2 regions of the Cytobacillus pseudoceanisediminis genome follow, and region 1 is predicted to be linked to the other one. Evidence: predicted binding sites of a transcription regulator. Region 1 holds the regulator's gene; the other holds the start of a gene.
What was found. The regulator NrdR, encoded in region 1, represses ribonucleotide reductase genes. The targets are predictions, from matches to a motif close to AACACNATATATNGTGTT.

Region 1 (8,075 bases):
AAGTCTTCAAATGAAACTGTTTCTGATTTTTGCTCTCCATATTTACGGACATTGACAGCTTTTTCAGCTACTTCATTGTCCCCCACAACAAGCATGTATGGAGTCTTTTGCATTTGAGCTTCACGGATCTTATAGCCGATTTTTTCATTGCGGTCATCCAGCTCTACGCGGAAGCCCTCTGCCTGAAGCTGCTCCCGGACTTGTTTTGCATAATCAAAGTGAATATCAGGAGAAACCGGAATGACCTGAACTTGAACCGGGGCAAGCCATGTTGGAAATGCTCCCTTATACTCTTCAATCAGGAATGCCACAAAACGCTCCATAGTGGAAACGACACCGCGGTGGATAACGACCGGACGATGAGGCTTTCCATCTTCGGCTACATAAGTCAGGTCAAAGCGTTCAGGAAGCAAGAAGTCCAGCTGGACAGTGGATAATGTCTCATCCTTTCCAAGAGCAGTTTTAACTTGAACATCCAACTTCGGACCGTAGAAAGCTGCTTCACCTTCTGCCTCAAAATAATCAAGGCCGATTTCATCCATGGCTTCTTTAAGCATTGCCTGTGCTTTTTCCCACATTTCATCGTCATCAAAGTACTTCTCAGTATCCTGTGGATCTCTGTAGGAAAGACGGAATGAGTAGTCATTGATATCGAAGTCTTTATATACTTCAAGAATCAGGTGTACTACGCGCTTAAACTCTTCCTTAATCTGGTCAGGGCGGACAAAAATATGAGCATCGTTCAGAGTCATGCCGCGTACACGCTGAAGGCCGGATAGTGCTCCTGACATTTCATAGCGGTGCATTGTTCCAAGCTCAGCAATACGGATTGGCAGTTCACGGTAGCTGTGGATGCCATTCTTATAGATCATCATATGATGCGGGCAATTCATTGGACGAAGAACAAGCTGTTCGTTATCCATTTCCATTACAGGGAACATATCTTCCTGATAATGATCCCAGTGCCCGGATGTTTTATAAAGATCTACACTTCCCATGATCGGAGTATATACATGGTCATAGCCCAGTCTTTCTTCCTTATCAACGATATAGCGCTCGATATTGCGGCGGATTGTTGCCCCTTTTGGAAGCCACATAGGCAAGCCCTGTCCGACTTTTTGCGAATTCATGAACAAGTTAAGCTCTTTGCCGATTTTACGATGATCACGCTCTTTCGCTTCCTCAAGGAGACGCAAATGCTCGGCCAGGTCTTCTTTCTTAAAGAAAGCTGTTCCATAAATGCGCTGAAGCATCTTATTGTCACTGTCGCCTCTCCAGTAGGCGCCAGCAATACTTAATAATTTAAACTCTTTTAGTTTGCCGGTCGATGGAACGTGGACTCCGCGGCAGAGATCAAAGAATTCGCCCTGCTCATAGATTGTCACTGTTTCATCTTCAGGAATGGCTTCAATCAGTTCAAGCTTGTATTCATCACCAATTTCCTTGTACATCTGAACCGCCTCATTACGGCTGACTTCCTTGCGGACAACGTCAAGGTTTTCATTAATGATTTTCTTCATTTCTTTTTCTATCACAGGAAGGTCTTCTGGTGAAAGTGATTCTTCGAGGTCGATGTCATAATAAAATCCGCCTTCAATGACAGGACCTACCCCAAGCTTTACATTTTTATATAAACGCTTGATTGCCTGCGCCATTAGATGGGCAGTACTGTGGCGAAGAACCTCCAGCGCATCGTTTGAGTCCGGTGTTACAATTTCAATAGCTCCATCCTTTTCGATTGGACGGCGAAGATCATACATTTCTCCATCCAGCTTGCCGGCAATTGCCTTTTTCTTCAGGCCCGGGCTGATCGAAGCTGCAATATCTTCTGTTGTCGTTCCCTTAGGGTACTCCTTTACAGCTCCATCTGGAAACGAAACTTTAACAACTTCTGACATGATATTTCCTCCTTATTTATAAAGTGAAACTCCAATCAGGAGTCATTTTCTCCTGATTGTTAGTTGAACTTATCGGGCCTTACGGGCAGTTATCCATACATACTTATCGAGTGTAACCAACTTGCATGGGGATATACTGTCCGTTAGACTGCGATAAAGCGCAAGCGCCTTGATCAGCCCCGACAAGCACAAGGCGGGCCTCATAAAAAGGCGTTCTTTCCTTTTTGAAGGATCCCCGAAATGTGGAGGCGACTGCCCAGGGACGAAGACAAGCCCTGCAAGAAGGCGTTTTCTCCTTCTGAAAGGGATGGGTTAGTCTTTCGTCCCCTGGAGCCGCAACTAGACAAACTTGTGACCTCGAGGGGCTAGGCGCTGGAGCTGGATTCAGATTTTGCTCCTAAAACGGGTTATACACTTGAAAAAATAAAAAAACCCGTCCCTAAAAAAGGGACGAGTTGTATTTAACACGCGGTTCCACCCTACTTCTCGTTCTCTTAGAAGAAAAACGACTCTGTAGTAAGATAACGGTCTTTTCCCGCCAGCCCATTTCCTGGCTGGAGTTCAGAGGCGGTAAGCATTCGAATCGTGTTAGGAAGGTTTCAGCCCTGCCTTCCCTCTCTTTAAACCGTATCAGAATACCCATATCCTCATCGCAACTTTTGCTCGATTTTTATAATATGTACGTTATTATAGTTTGTTATTTCAGGAAAATCAAGGGTATCTTTTACATTTTTCATCATCGGCATAAGAATGGGCGTTTTGATAATTATAAAAGGCTTCAATAGAGCTTAATTCAAGTCTTTCTTCAAAAATATTGCGAATTGTTCTGACCAGCGGCTGCTCGAAATCATCTGAATACAGATAAATGGCTGAAGGTGCGATTGAGAGCAGCGGCGCAATCGTAACAGAATCCACGTATACAGGATGATTGGATAATAGCTTGCGGTCAATCATTCTTAATAGCTCTCCGCGTTTAATTTCGCACAAGTGCTCATCATAAAAATAAACACCTTCATCCATCACGACATGGATCGTATTAATCTTTGGCTGCTTTCCTGACAGGAAGTCCCTCAATGTATGAATAAACATCTGATATTCCTGCTCCATTTTATATTCATCGATGGAAACTTCAACGTATTTGGTCATTTCATTCATAAGCGGCCGCATTCGGAATTTTACAAAAGAATCAAAAGAAAAGGAAATGTTATTCTGAAACAGCTGATCAATTGCGCTCCTCAAGCTTTCTTTTACATCCAGGCCACTGACAAACGCAGCAAGATCCTCCCTGCTTCCTTCCAAAATAGAGTGAATGATTTCAAGAATCTGCTGCTGTTCACCTTCATCCTCATAATAATAATGCTCCATCAGTATCCGTTTAAACCAATCATCCTGCTTCTGGTTCACTATAAATTGAAAAAATACTTCCTTAACAATATTCAGGACATTGCCGTTATTTCCAGCAGAGACTCTGACTATATGTCGATCTTCAAAATGAAGAATATTATTATCACATTGACAAAAAGACTGCAGCTGCACATAAAGATGCTCATAAAAATTCCTCGCATCCGTGCTGCTTTGGAAAATGATTTCGATCAACCAAATCCCCCTTTATACAAATCTCTGTTCTATGTATATGGCGGACTTGGCCAAGTTAGAAGTGGGATTAGCCTTTTAGTGCATTAAACTATAAGAAAAGCGGAAGCGCCTTGCCCATGAAGGAACGCAGACTAAAAACGCCACGTCCTCCCAAAAGCTAATGCTTTCGGTCGTGCGATGTATACGCTGCCGAAGCTAGACAGTATCAAAGTTCAAAGGAATGATTTCTTACTTTATAACAAAAGCTGCCGGATACTTTATCGGCAGCTTTCAGATTATACTCTTCTGTTCGGTCCTTCTACAAGCACTGGTTCAGCAAGGTATTTAATGCGCTCCATGATTCTCCTTGCCTTCATTTTCTCTTCCTCTCCGCGCTGGCTGTAGGAGAGATGATGTTCAAGACCCTGCAGGTCGAAATTGGAAGTAAAGAAAGTTGGCAGGCTTTCCTGCATGCGGAACTGCAGAATCGGCCCTAAAATCTCATCCCTTGTCCAGCTGGACATGGTTTCTGCACCAATGTCATCAAACATTAAAACCGGTGCTTTTTTAATGGTTTCAATTTTGCTGTTAAGAGTTTGATCTCCAATTGAATTTTTCAATTCCCTGAATAGTTCAGGAACGTAGACAATCATGGAGGATACTTTCTGGCTTGCAAGCTTATTGGCGATAGCACCAAGCAAATAAGATTTTCCTACACCGAATTTCCCATAAAAATAAATTCCTTTTCCCTTGGATCCCGGCTGGTAGTCCATAACAAAAGATGCCGCCTTATCAACGGCCTCAATACGATCGTCATCATCATATATGGAATCAAAAGTGGCATGAAGGATATCAGATGGTACATATAAGCTCTGAATTAATTTTTCATTTCTCCGCTTCTCATCGTGCATGACCTTGCGCGGGCACTTATCATATTTCAGATCGACCGATCCTCTTTGAATCACAAGTTCCGGATGATAGCCCTGCATAAAGTTCACACAGCCCTCCAGGCTCGGACATTTATTGCACTCCTTGCTCTGCTGTGTATACTCAAAGAGTTTGCTAAGGCTCTTTTCAACCATCTCAGATGTCAATTCATCTTGATGAGTTTGGATAAAAGCCTTTACTTCAGGGTGATTAAGCGTTTGGTTTCTCATCATTTCATACCTTTTTTGAAAACCTTCATTGCCCGCAAGGCGCCTTAATGTTTCATTAATTTTCTCCATCAATCAGTCACCTCCTGTGAACGCAGTTTTTTTAATTTTTCATGAAGCTCCTTTTTCTTCATTTCCAGCTCATACTGATCCTTTTCGCTTATTTGCTGCTGGGGCTCTTTCTTTTTGGCTGATGAACTGCTTTTTTCATCAAACCAGTCCGGAAGCATCTCTGTCCTGATTGGCTTCTTTTTGTTACCGGTTGTGCTGGCTGTTTTCTTTCCTTCCGCCCAATCCAGGTATTGACGGTGTTCTTTCTTAGCTAAAGCTATAGCTTCCTGGGGTGTTTTTATTTTCTTTCTAGCCCAGTGGCCAGCTATTTTTTCTACGTAGCCTTTGGTCAATTTCATATCTGTTTTGAGCATAACATATTGAATCAGTACATTAATTACCCCTGGCAAAAGCTTTTGCTGAAACATGACATCTTCAATGATCTGCATATCGCCTTTTGATGGCTCTGCCCCTCCTGATATATCTTTTAATAGCTGCCTTGGTGAGGTGATTTCCAAATAACGGATCAACTCTTCTTCCTGCGTTTCAGGCTGTTTTTTATGAGTCTGATGGATGGCAGGCTGAACCCTGTCAATCAGGGATGGCAGCTGGTCCTGGTTTTGGAATTGATACCAGTCCCGTGCAGATTTTCTCAACTCATCAATGTTTATCTCATTATCTTCATTTACTGCGCTGATGACGATATTTTTCATTTGAATGGGGTCGATTCCGTACAAAAAGGCAAGATTGCTGATAGATTCCTTTACTTTAACTGTAATGGCCTTTTTCGGTACTAGTGATTCATTCAGCCCTGCCTGAAGCAGTTCAAAATTAAAATCTTCATTCCCGATTTGAATACCTTCCTGCTCCTGCCTTCCAATATACCCTTCCACCTCTGATTCATTCATCAGCTGCACCACTTCATCGTCAATCTCAAAAGAACCAGGGTGTCCTGATTGAAATACATCCTGAAAAGCCTTGGTTACTTCCTCATACCCTGTAGCTGTCTTCACCTTCTGTTCTGAGAAGAAGCGTTTAAGCCTCATAAATTGGTTTCTGCCCAATTTCTTATAAAGATAAATATTAAGCATGCCATCAAGGAAAAATTGTTCAGGTGTCAGCGGGGGAAGCAGTTCATAAATAAATGACCTTGTCTCTTCATCTTTGTTTACGTATACCTTTAAAAGTCCTATCCCTTCAAGCTTAAGGCGGGCTTCATATATATCCTTAAGCCCCATGTCCATGAAATTCATTAAACTATGGTGTGAATTAGAAGATGACCATAGCCGATTTTCTTCAAGTTCCGCCCATAATGTCATATATAAACTGAAGCACACAGAGCCAATGAGCGGCTGGTATAACAGCGTCAGCACTTTTCGGTCATAATCATGCAAAAGCCCGCTGGCTGCTACTGTATATCGATCAATGGGGAGCATCTCCTGCCAATGCTGGGCCATGGTATTTCACCTTTTTCTATTAAGAATATTTATCACATTGATTAATATCAAAAACATATACCGTAAAAAAAGAGCCAAAGAAATCCTTCAGCCCATCAAACTATTTCATTCGAAATCAGGGACAGCGGCAACTGACCTGATTTAAGAGTGTTCTTTTTTGATTAATTCTTTGAGTTCATCAATAAAAACATTGATATCTTTAAATTGCCTGTAAACCGATGCGAAACGAACATATGCCACATCATCCACATTTGCGAGCCTGTCCATGACCATTTCGCCAATTTCATCACTTTTTATTTCAGAGACACCGTTGCTGCGGAGCTCTTTTTCCACTTCAAAAGTAATGTCCTCCAGGTCCTTTAGGGCAACCGGCCTCTTTTCACATGCCTTAATAAGGCCTCTAAGTATTTTTTCCCGGCTGAATTCCTCTCTGGTGCCTTCTTTTTTCACAACAATTAAAGGAATTTCTTCCACTTTTTCAAAAGTCGTAAACCGGTACCCGCATTTCTCGCATTCCCTTCTGCGCCGAATGGATCTGCTGTCATCAACAGGACGGGAATCGAGAACACGGGTATTATTGTTTTGGCATGAAGGGCATCTCATACAATCAGCTCCGAATTCTTTTATAAGTAAGTTATTTTGCTGGCGTTAGATCAATTACCGAATTTTATTTGATACTCTTATCTTATAAAAAAGGAGTTGTCAGTACAAGTACAACTATTTATCTGCGTTTCTTGCAGAACCGAGAAAATCATGCCGTTTATTCACCTTTTCATAAATGGAAAGAACTTCTCCCTTAAGGATTGGGTGGACACCTGCCGGGGAGGATTGCTCAGTTGAGATATTGATATCTACAGCCGTTTCGAAAGGCCTGACAGTCACGACTGTGACAATGGCAAAACAAGCTTTATTTTTCTTAATTTCTGCTGCTATCTCGCCGCGTTCTCTGGAAATGCTGAGAATGTTCACATTCTGGTCTGCTTTAAATAAATCTTCAATCGTTTGCATCATTTGAGCTGTATTGGTTCTATAATATCTTGTAGTGAGCTCAGGATCAGAGTGGTTTTCATTTGTTTCACACTGCTTTTTATAGCGGCTGGCAAGCTGCCTGAAAATAGACATCCTCTTTCCTCCGATATTTATTATGTATCCTTATTGTACTATTTTTGAGGAAGATACTAAAGGTAGTGGCAGAGTATTAAACAAAATAAAAAGAGGTGTATTGAATACACCTCTGGATTGCCTAAGATCATTCTGTTATTAAAGTACTTGAGCTTGTTTAACTTGAACTGGACCCATACCGCGAGGAATTTCGATATTCTCACGCGTTTGAGCTCCTAACGATTCTGCAATAAAGTCTGCAGCGATGTTAGGGTCAAGATCTCCACACGTATACACATCAATGCTGGCATAGCCATGCTCCGGGAAGCTGTGAATAGTTAAATGAGATTCAGAGATGATAACCACTCCGCTTACACCCTGTGGTGCAAATTTATGAAATGCAACCTCGCGAATTTCAGCACCAGATTTTAATGCAGCATTTACGAATGTCTGCTCAATAAAATCCATATCATTTAACTTTTCAAAATCGCATCCCCAAAGTTCTGAGATTACGTGACGACCCATAGTTTCCATATTCAAATTTCCCCCTTTAAACTTTTAAGCTATTAATTAATGAAATTCCAGATTTAAACTGGTCCATAACTACCACGGGGAAAGTTAGTCCAGAGAGGTCCTAACCCTTTAAGTAGCTACCATACCAAAACCTCGGAGAAGTTCACGAGGATTAGTATACTTTGTTTAATTTCTTTTTGCAACACATTGTTTTACATTTTTTTTGGCAAAATTTCTGAAGGCTTTGTCCTTCTCAGGATTTAATTCTGTCCAATAAAAGGAGCCTGCCGGGGAATGGCAGGCTTTAAGGGTATGGGTAGTTTTAT
Region 2 (8,075 bases), 290 kb from region 1:
GAAATTGACCTGGGCGAACTTCTTCCCGAAGGCTACCTGCGAGAGGAAGAGCCTGAGCTGCCGGAAGTGTCTGAACTTGATATCATGCGTCATTATACTGCACTTTCAAAACGCAATCATGGCGTTGATTCAGGGTTTTATCCACTGGGCTCCTGCACAATGAAATACAACCCTAAAATCAATGAGAATGTAGCGCGCTTCAATGGTTTTGCCCACTTGCACCCGCTGCAGGATGAAAGCTCTGTTCAAGGTGCTCTGGAACTGATGTATGATCTGCAGGAGCATCTGATTGAAATTACGGGAATGGATGAGGTTACACTTCAGCCAGCTGCAGGAGCACATGGAGAATGGACTGGATTAATGATGATCCGTTCTTATCATGAAGCAAATGGCGATACAAAGCGCACTAAAGTAGTCGTTCCTGACTCTGCCCACGGAACAAATCCTGCATCCGCGACAGTCGCAGGCTTTGAAACAGTAACTGTTAAATCTGATGAAAATGGGCTGGTGGATTTAGAGGATCTAAGAAGAGTGGTTGGCGAGGATACTGCTGCCCTTATGCTGACTAACCCGAATACTTTAGGTTTGTTTGAAGAAAACATTCTTGAAATGGCTGAGATTGTTCACGGCGCCGGCGGGAAGCTATATTATGATGGAGCTAACCTGAATGCTGTACTTTCAAAAGCACGCCCTGGAGATATGGGATTTGACGTGGTTCACCTTAATCTTCATAAAACCTTTACAGGACCGCATGGCGGCGGCGGACCGGGATCAGGGCCAGTCGGGGTAAAAGCGGATCTGATTCCTTTCCTTCCAAAGCCTGTTTTGGTAAAGAACGGTGACCAATATGAATTTGATTATGACCGCCCGCAATCAATCGGCCGTGTAAAGCCATATTACGGAAACTTTGGAATCAATGTCCGGGCTTATACTTATATCCGTACTATGGGGCCAGATGGACTGAAGGCTGTTACGGAAAGTGCGGTATTAAACGCAAACTATATGATGAGAAGGCTTGCGCCATTCTTTGACCTGCCATTTGACAGACATTGCAAGCATGAATTCGTTTTAAGCGGCAAGCGCCAAAAGAAACTTGGCGTGCGTACATTGGATATTGCCAAGCGTCTTCTTGACTTTGGCTACCATCCGCCAACCATCTACTTCCCGCTTAACGTGGAAGAGTGTATTATGATTGAGCCGACAGAAACAGAATCAAAAGAAACGCTGGACGCTTTTGTCGACGCCATGATTCAAATAGCTAAAGAAGCTGAGGAAAACCCTGAGATTGTTCAGGAAGCACCTCACACAACAGTAATTGGCCGTCTTGATGAAACAATGGCTGCAAGAAAGCCGGTTCTTCGCTATCAAAAGCAATAAAACGAAAAAGGGTGTCCCTAAGAGGGCACTCTTTTTTTGCGTCTTATAGACTACTTGTGAACTCTGGGAAGGAATAGGGAAATTTGGGAATTTGCAGCGATTCCGGGGAATGGAATCGAAAACCTGGGCATGAAACAAGCTAAATGAGAAAAGAACAGCGGTTTTGGCGAATAGATTATATGATTGAACTTAGAAGAGGGGTTTCCAATCAATAGACCCCGTTAAAATAACGGGGTCTTTTTAAATATTGCTATTATTTTTTCGCTTTCACTTTTCCTGTCCATTTTTTAAATCCGCCCTGCAGGTGTGAAAGGTCTTTGTAGCCTTTACGATGCAAAAACTGGGCAGCTCTCGCACTTCTCATGCCGCTTTGGCAATATAAGTAGACTGGCTTGTCCGGACGCAATTCCTTCATGCGCATTTTCATTTGTGAAAGCGGTATATTGCGGGCACCTAAAATATGGCCGTTTTCAAATTCATTTGGTTCACGTACATCGATTAATTGGGCTTTTCTGTAGCCTTCTCTGAACTGGTCTTCCGTAAGCGTTTTAACAATTCGGCGCTGATAAAACCAGGTTATCACGGAATAGGTAATGATTGCACCCAAAATGATAAGAATGAAATAAAGTGTTTCCAATATGTCTTTCTCCTTTCACACATAGGTAAGCCAACTAATATTATATAAGCCTTTCCTAATAGGAGTAAAGGAAATCTGTTAAATTTGTTATGGAAATTCAACTTGCTTTAAATTTCACTGGAATTTTGGTAGACTATTAACCGCAAATGACTAGTTAAAGAATCTGAAAATGAGGGCTACATATGACTAAAGAGGTTTGGCGTTTTATCGATTCAAAAGAGGGGTCACCTTCTTTTAATATGGCTTTGGATGAGGCGTTGCTTGACTGGAACAGTGAGGGCAAAATGCCTCCTGTAATCCGTTTTTACGGCTGGAATCCGGCGACTCTTTCAATCGGCTATTTCCAAAAGGTTGAAAAAGAAATAGATATGGAAGCTGTGAAGCAGCATGGATTGGGATTTGTCCGAAGGCCTACAGGCGGAAGAGGCGTACTTCATGAACATGAACTCACATACAGTGTGATCGTACCTGAAGCCCACCCCGAAATGCCGAATACAGTAACTGAAGCATACAGAGTTATTTCGGAAGGGATTTTAAAAGGTTTTCACGGACTTGGGATGGAAGCTTATTTTGCAGTGCCGAAGACAGCTGAAGAAAGGGACTCTCTGAAAAATCCAAGATCTGCTGTTTGTTTTGATGCCCCCAGCTGGTATGAACTTGTTGTAGAAGGCCGTAAAGTGGCTGGGAGTGCACAAACAAGGCAAAAAGGGGTAATCCTTCAGCATGGTTCCATTTTGCTTGATTTGGATGAAGACAAGCTGTTCAGCTTGTTCAAATATCCGAATGACAGAGTCAAAGAGAGAATGCAAAAAGCTTTTAAGAATAAAGCTGTTGCTATAAATGAGCTGACAACTGAAAAAATTACCCTGGATCAAGCAAAAGCAGCTTTCAAAAAGGGATTTGAAGAAGGCTTGAATATTGAACTTGAACCTTACAAGCTTACAGATGAAGAAATGGCATATGTACAAAAAATCGCAAAAGAGCGATATGAAAGTGATGACTGGAACTATAAGAGATAAAAGCGGCAAAGTCGCTTTTTCTCTTTTTTTAATGAATAATTTTCCAATTGTTGCCCTGGAAAAGTGCAAGCTTCAAAATATGTTAAAATTTATCGTTAATTGTCGGAAATCGGCTATTAACTCTGTTTTTCTTTAAATTTTGGTATATTTTAAGTTTGACAAAATCACTTTTAGTTGAACTAGACACAATATGTAGTGGTGTCGAAAATATTTAGGACACTATATATTGATTTTGGGGTTTGAGGTATGATAACTTTAGGGTACTCTTTTAAAACAGATAGATTTACCCTATCTGCCAGAATACTTACACAAATTGATAATTGAATTTAGAAGGAGTTGTAACAATGTCTGTTGCTCTAGGACAAAAAATGAAATTGAACATTGATCGTTTAAACAAGGATATCCGTCTTTTTCCTCAGGTTCACCCTGTAACCCCAGATATGAAAATGACCCACAAAGGTGTTTCCCGCTTAGTTATGCTAGATCGTTACACCTTCAAAGACACCGAGAAAGTGACACTCACAAACGGTGACTTCGTCGTCCTCACAATCAAGGAAGATCCAAAATTTCCGGCACGAGGCTTAGGATTCATCCAGGATATTGACTGGGAAAACAAGACAGCCAAGGTTTTAGTCGAGGAAGACTACAGAGGAGTACTGGATGATCCGGAAGAATCGAGAACAGGCATTATTACAAAGCCTCTTGATGTAATCGAGAAACCCCTTGAAATCTTCTATGAGCAAATCGCCAAGCGTAACGCAACAGGCCTGGCATCTGTTGAGAAAACCGAAGAAAAAAGAAAAGAATGGTTTGAAAAGTTCTATCAGGAATTGAAAAACTTGAATTTCATTCCGGCTGGCCGCGTATTGTATGGAGCGGGTGCCGACACAGATGTTACGTATTTCAATTGCTACGTAATGCCATTCGTACAGGACTCCCGTGAAGGAATTTCCGAGCACCGAAAGCAGGTAATGGAAATCATGAGCCGAGGCGGAGGAGTTGGGACAAACGGTTCAACCCTAAGGCCGCGCAACACACTGGCTAAAGGAGTAAACGGCAAGTCATCGGGTTCAGTATCCTGGCTTGATGATATTGCGAAGCTTACACACCTTGTGGAGCAGGGAGGTTCCCGCAGAGGCGCTCAGATGATTATGCTGGCAGATTGGCACCCGGACATCATCGAATTCATCATCTCGAAAATGCAAAACCCAAGAATTTTACGATTCCTTCTTGAAAATACAAATGATGATACAATAAAAAAATATGCTAAAGAAAAATTAAAATTCACTCCATTTACTGAACAGGAAATAGCCATGTACCAGGGTATTATCAATTACAAGAGCATTCCCGGCTATGGCGGTTTCAGCGATAAAATCATACAGGATGCTGAAGAAAAACTGGCGACTGGCGGTACTTACAGTGTTCATAATTCTGAATTCCTGACCGGGGCAAACATTTCAGTCTGCCTGACAAAAGAATTTATGGATGCAGTTGAAAATGATGCAGAATATGAGCTTCGCTTCCCGGATGTTGAATCATATGATGCTGATACCATGAAAACCTACAACGAAGAATGGCATAAAGTCGGTGACGTCAGAGAATGGGGAAAACTTGGCTATAAAGTCCGTGTTCACCGCAAAATCAAAGCGAAAGAACTTTGGAACCTGATTAATATCTGTGCAACATACTCGGCAGAGCCAGGTATTTTCTTTATTGATAATGCCAATGACATGACCAATGCACAGGCTTACGGACAAAAGGTTGTAGCAACAAATCCGTGTGGCGAACAGCCTCTTGCACCATATTCAGTCTGCAACCTTGCAGCAGTGAACCTTGCAGAAATGGCAGATAAGGAAAATAAGACCGTTAATTTTGAAAAGCTGAAGCGTACTGTTGAAGTGGGAGTACGTATGCAGGACAATGTAATAGATGCTACACCATACTTCCTTGAAGAAAACAAAAAACAGGCATTAGGCGAGCGCCGTGTTGGTCTTGGCGTTATGGGGCTTCATGACCTGCTGATCTATTGTGAAACAGAATATGGTTCTGAGGAAGGCAATGTGCTGATTGACAAAGTCTTCGAAACCATTGCAGCCACAGCTTACAGAGCTTCTGTAGAGCTTGCGGAGGAAAAAGGGAGCTTCCCATTCTTAACAGGTGAAAATGCTGAAGAAACAAATCGCCTGCGCAAAGCTTTTACAGAAACAGGCTTCATGCAGAAAATGCCTGAGGATATCCGTGAATCCATTTTACAAAGCGGAATCCGTAATTCACATCTTCTGACTGTTGCACCTACTGGATCCACAGGTACCATGGTTGGAGTATCTACAGGTCTTGAACCATATTTCTCCTTCTCATACTTCAGGAGCGGCCGCTTAGGCAAGTTCATTGAAGTAAAGGCAGATATTGTTCAGGAATATTTAGACCGCAATCCGGATGCAGATCCTAATAATCTGCCTGAATGGTTTGTGGCAGCAATGGATCTGGCTCCTGAAGCCCACGCAGATGTTCAATGTGTTATACAGCGCTGGATCGACAGCTCGATCAGTAAAACAGTAAATGCACCGAAGGGCTACAGTGTTGAACAGGTTGAGCAAGTGTATGAACGCTTATACCGCGGCGGTGCAAAGGGCGGCACTGTCTATGTAGACGGCTCACGCGATTCTCAAGTATTGACGCTGAAAGCTGAAGAGAACAGCTTTGAAGATACAGATACAGTCAAAAAAGAAAAATCAAAGCAGCATGTAGTTCTGGTTGATACAATCAGCGACCTGCGTTCAACCGATGTAACAATCGGTTCGGAAGTCGGCAATACATGTCCAGTATGCCGTAAAGGAAAAGTCAAAGAAATCGGCGGCTGCAATACTTGCACAAACTGTAATGCCCAGCTGAAATGCGGTTTATAAAAGAATAATTTAAACGAACCAAGAAGATGGAAATAATTGTTCCATCTTCTTTTTTTGCTGTTGGATTAATTGGTTCATACTACAGACATAGGGTTCTGCTGACATTTTTCCGCTGGCAGGACAAATTGATAAAGTGAGGTATGCCTAATGAAGCCATTTATCCCTCAGCTAGTTTATATAGAACCTCAAGCTCTCGAATATCCCCTAGGAAGAGAGCTAAAGGAAAAATTTGAAAAAATGAACTTGGAAATTAGGGAAACAACATCACATAACCAGGTGAGAAATATTCCCGGTGATAACGAATTGCAAAAGTACCGCAATGCGAAATCCACTTTGGTGGTAGGCATCAGACGAACTCTGAAATTTGATACATCCAAGCCTTCGGCAGAATATGCCATTCCGCTTGCTACAGGCTGCATGGGCCACTGCCACTATTGCTATCTGCAAACCACACTTGGAAGCAAGCCATATATTCGCACGTATGTAAACCTTGAAGAAATCTTTGAGCAGGCCTCTAAATATATGGAGGAGAGAAAGCCGGAGCTTACACGATTTGAAGCTGCATGTACATCCGATATCGTAGGGATTGATCATTTGACCCATTCTCTGAAAAAAACAATTGAATTTATTGGCCAGACGGAGTATGGCCAGCTCCGCTTTGTCACTAAGTATCATCATGTCGACCATCTGCTTGATGCTAAACATAATGGGAAAACCCGATTTCGATTTAGTGTTAATTCGCGGTTTGTAATAAAAAACTTTGAACCGGGCACTTCCTCTTTCGACGATCGGCTTGAAGCTGCCCGCAAAGTAGCTAATGCCGGCTACCCGCTTGGCTTTATCGTAGCGCCTATTTACATGCATGATGATTGGCGTGAAGGCTATCATGAACTTTTTCAAAGGTTAAGCAAATCGCTCGAAGGCATCAATCTGGAAGGATTAACTTTCGAGTTAATCCAGCACAGATTTACAAAACCAGCCAAAAAGGTAATTGAAAAACGCTACCCGAAAACAAAGCTGGAAATGGATGAAGAAAAACGCAAATACAAGTGGGGAAGATATGGAATAGGCAAGTATGTTTATCCGACTGATGAAGCAAAGGATCTTGAAAATACGATTAGGGGGTATATTCACTCTTATTTTCCAGAAGCAGAAGTGCAATATTTCACCTAAACCTGAGTTTTTGCTTGTCAGCCGTACTATTTTAAAAAGCTCCTGATTAAAGATGTATAAGTAAGAGTTCCTCTATGGGCAAGTACATCGACAGGAGTGGCTTACATGTATATAGATGGGGTTTTTTCAGGAGGAGGCATCAAGGGGTTTGCGTTAATCGGTGCTTATGAGGAAGTTCACAAAAGAGGCTTTCGATTTAAGCGGGTTGCAGGGACAAGTGCTGGTTCCATCGTTGCTGCTTTAATTGCTGCCAATTATACAAGTGATGAAATATATCAGCTCGTCGATCAGTTTGATGTAAAAAAGCTTCTTGATGAAAGAAAAACCTTTATTCCCTTCGCAGTAGGAAAATGGCTTAACCTTTATTGGCGGCTGGGATTATATAAAGGATCCGAGCTGGAAACCTGGATTGCTCAAAAGCTGGCTGACAGGGGGATTAGAACCTTTTCAGACCTTCCTCCGCAATCGCTGAGAGTCATAGCTTCTGACCTGACAAACGGAAGACTGGTAGTACTGCCCGATGATCTTATAAATTATGGGATTGACCCCGCTTCGTTTTCGGTAGCAAAGGCGATAAGGATGAGCTGCAGTCTCCCGTATTTTTTTGAGCCGGTTAAGCTGAACGCATACAGCAGCTCGAGTGTCATTGTGGATGGCGGGGTTCTAAGCAATTTTCCCATGTGGCTTTTTGATAAGGAAAACGTGAAAAAGACAAGGCCTGTCCTCGGGATAAAGTTAAGCCATAATTTAAGCGAACGGCCGCCGAATAAAATTGACAACGCCATCCAAATGTATGCTGCGCTTTTTGAAACGATGAAGGATGCACATGATGCCAGATACATCTCCAGAAAACATGCACAAAACATTATTTTCATTCCAACGGATGGCGTGCTGACTGCTGAATTTAATATAACCGAGCAAAAGAAAAAAGATCTTCTGGAGCACGGCAGGCAATGTGCGGAG

Region 2: the regulator NrdR is predicted to act here: its motif matches at 3,216-3,233, upstream of M5V91_RS00650 (vitamin B12-dependent ribonucleotide reductase).

Annotation. Positions count from the first base shown of each region.
Region 1 covers NZ_CP097349.1:5,168,808-5,176,882, reverse strand. Annotated here, with positions in the region: gene thrS (threonine--tRNA ligase) at 1-1,898, opposite strand, end outside; gene ytxC (putative sporulation protein YtxC) at 2,610-3,494, opposite strand; gene dnaI (primosomal protein DnaI) at 3,770-4,699, opposite strand; gene M5V91_RS27525 (replication initiation and membrane attachment family protein) at 4,699-6,135, opposite strand; gene nrdR (transcriptional regulator NrdR) at 6,277-6,738, opposite strand; gene M5V91_RS27515 (hypothetical protein) at 6,853-7,257, opposite strand; gene speD (adenosylmethionine decarboxylase) at 7,396-7,770, opposite strand.
Region 2 covers NZ_CP097349.1:109,619-117,693, forward strand. Annotated here, with positions in the region: gene gcvPB (aminomethyl-transferring glycine dehydrogenase subunit GcvPB) at 1-1,377, shown strand, start outside; gene M5V91_RS00640 (rhodanese-like domain-containing protein) at 1,631-2,014, opposite strand; gene M5V91_RS00645 (lipoate--protein ligase family protein) at 2,197-3,033, shown strand; gene M5V91_RS00650 (vitamin B12-dependent ribonucleotide reductase) at 3,378-5,939, shown strand; gene splB (spore photoproduct lyase) at 6,087-7,112, shown strand; gene M5V91_RS00660 (patatin-like phospholipase family protein) at 7,218-8,075, shown strand, end outside.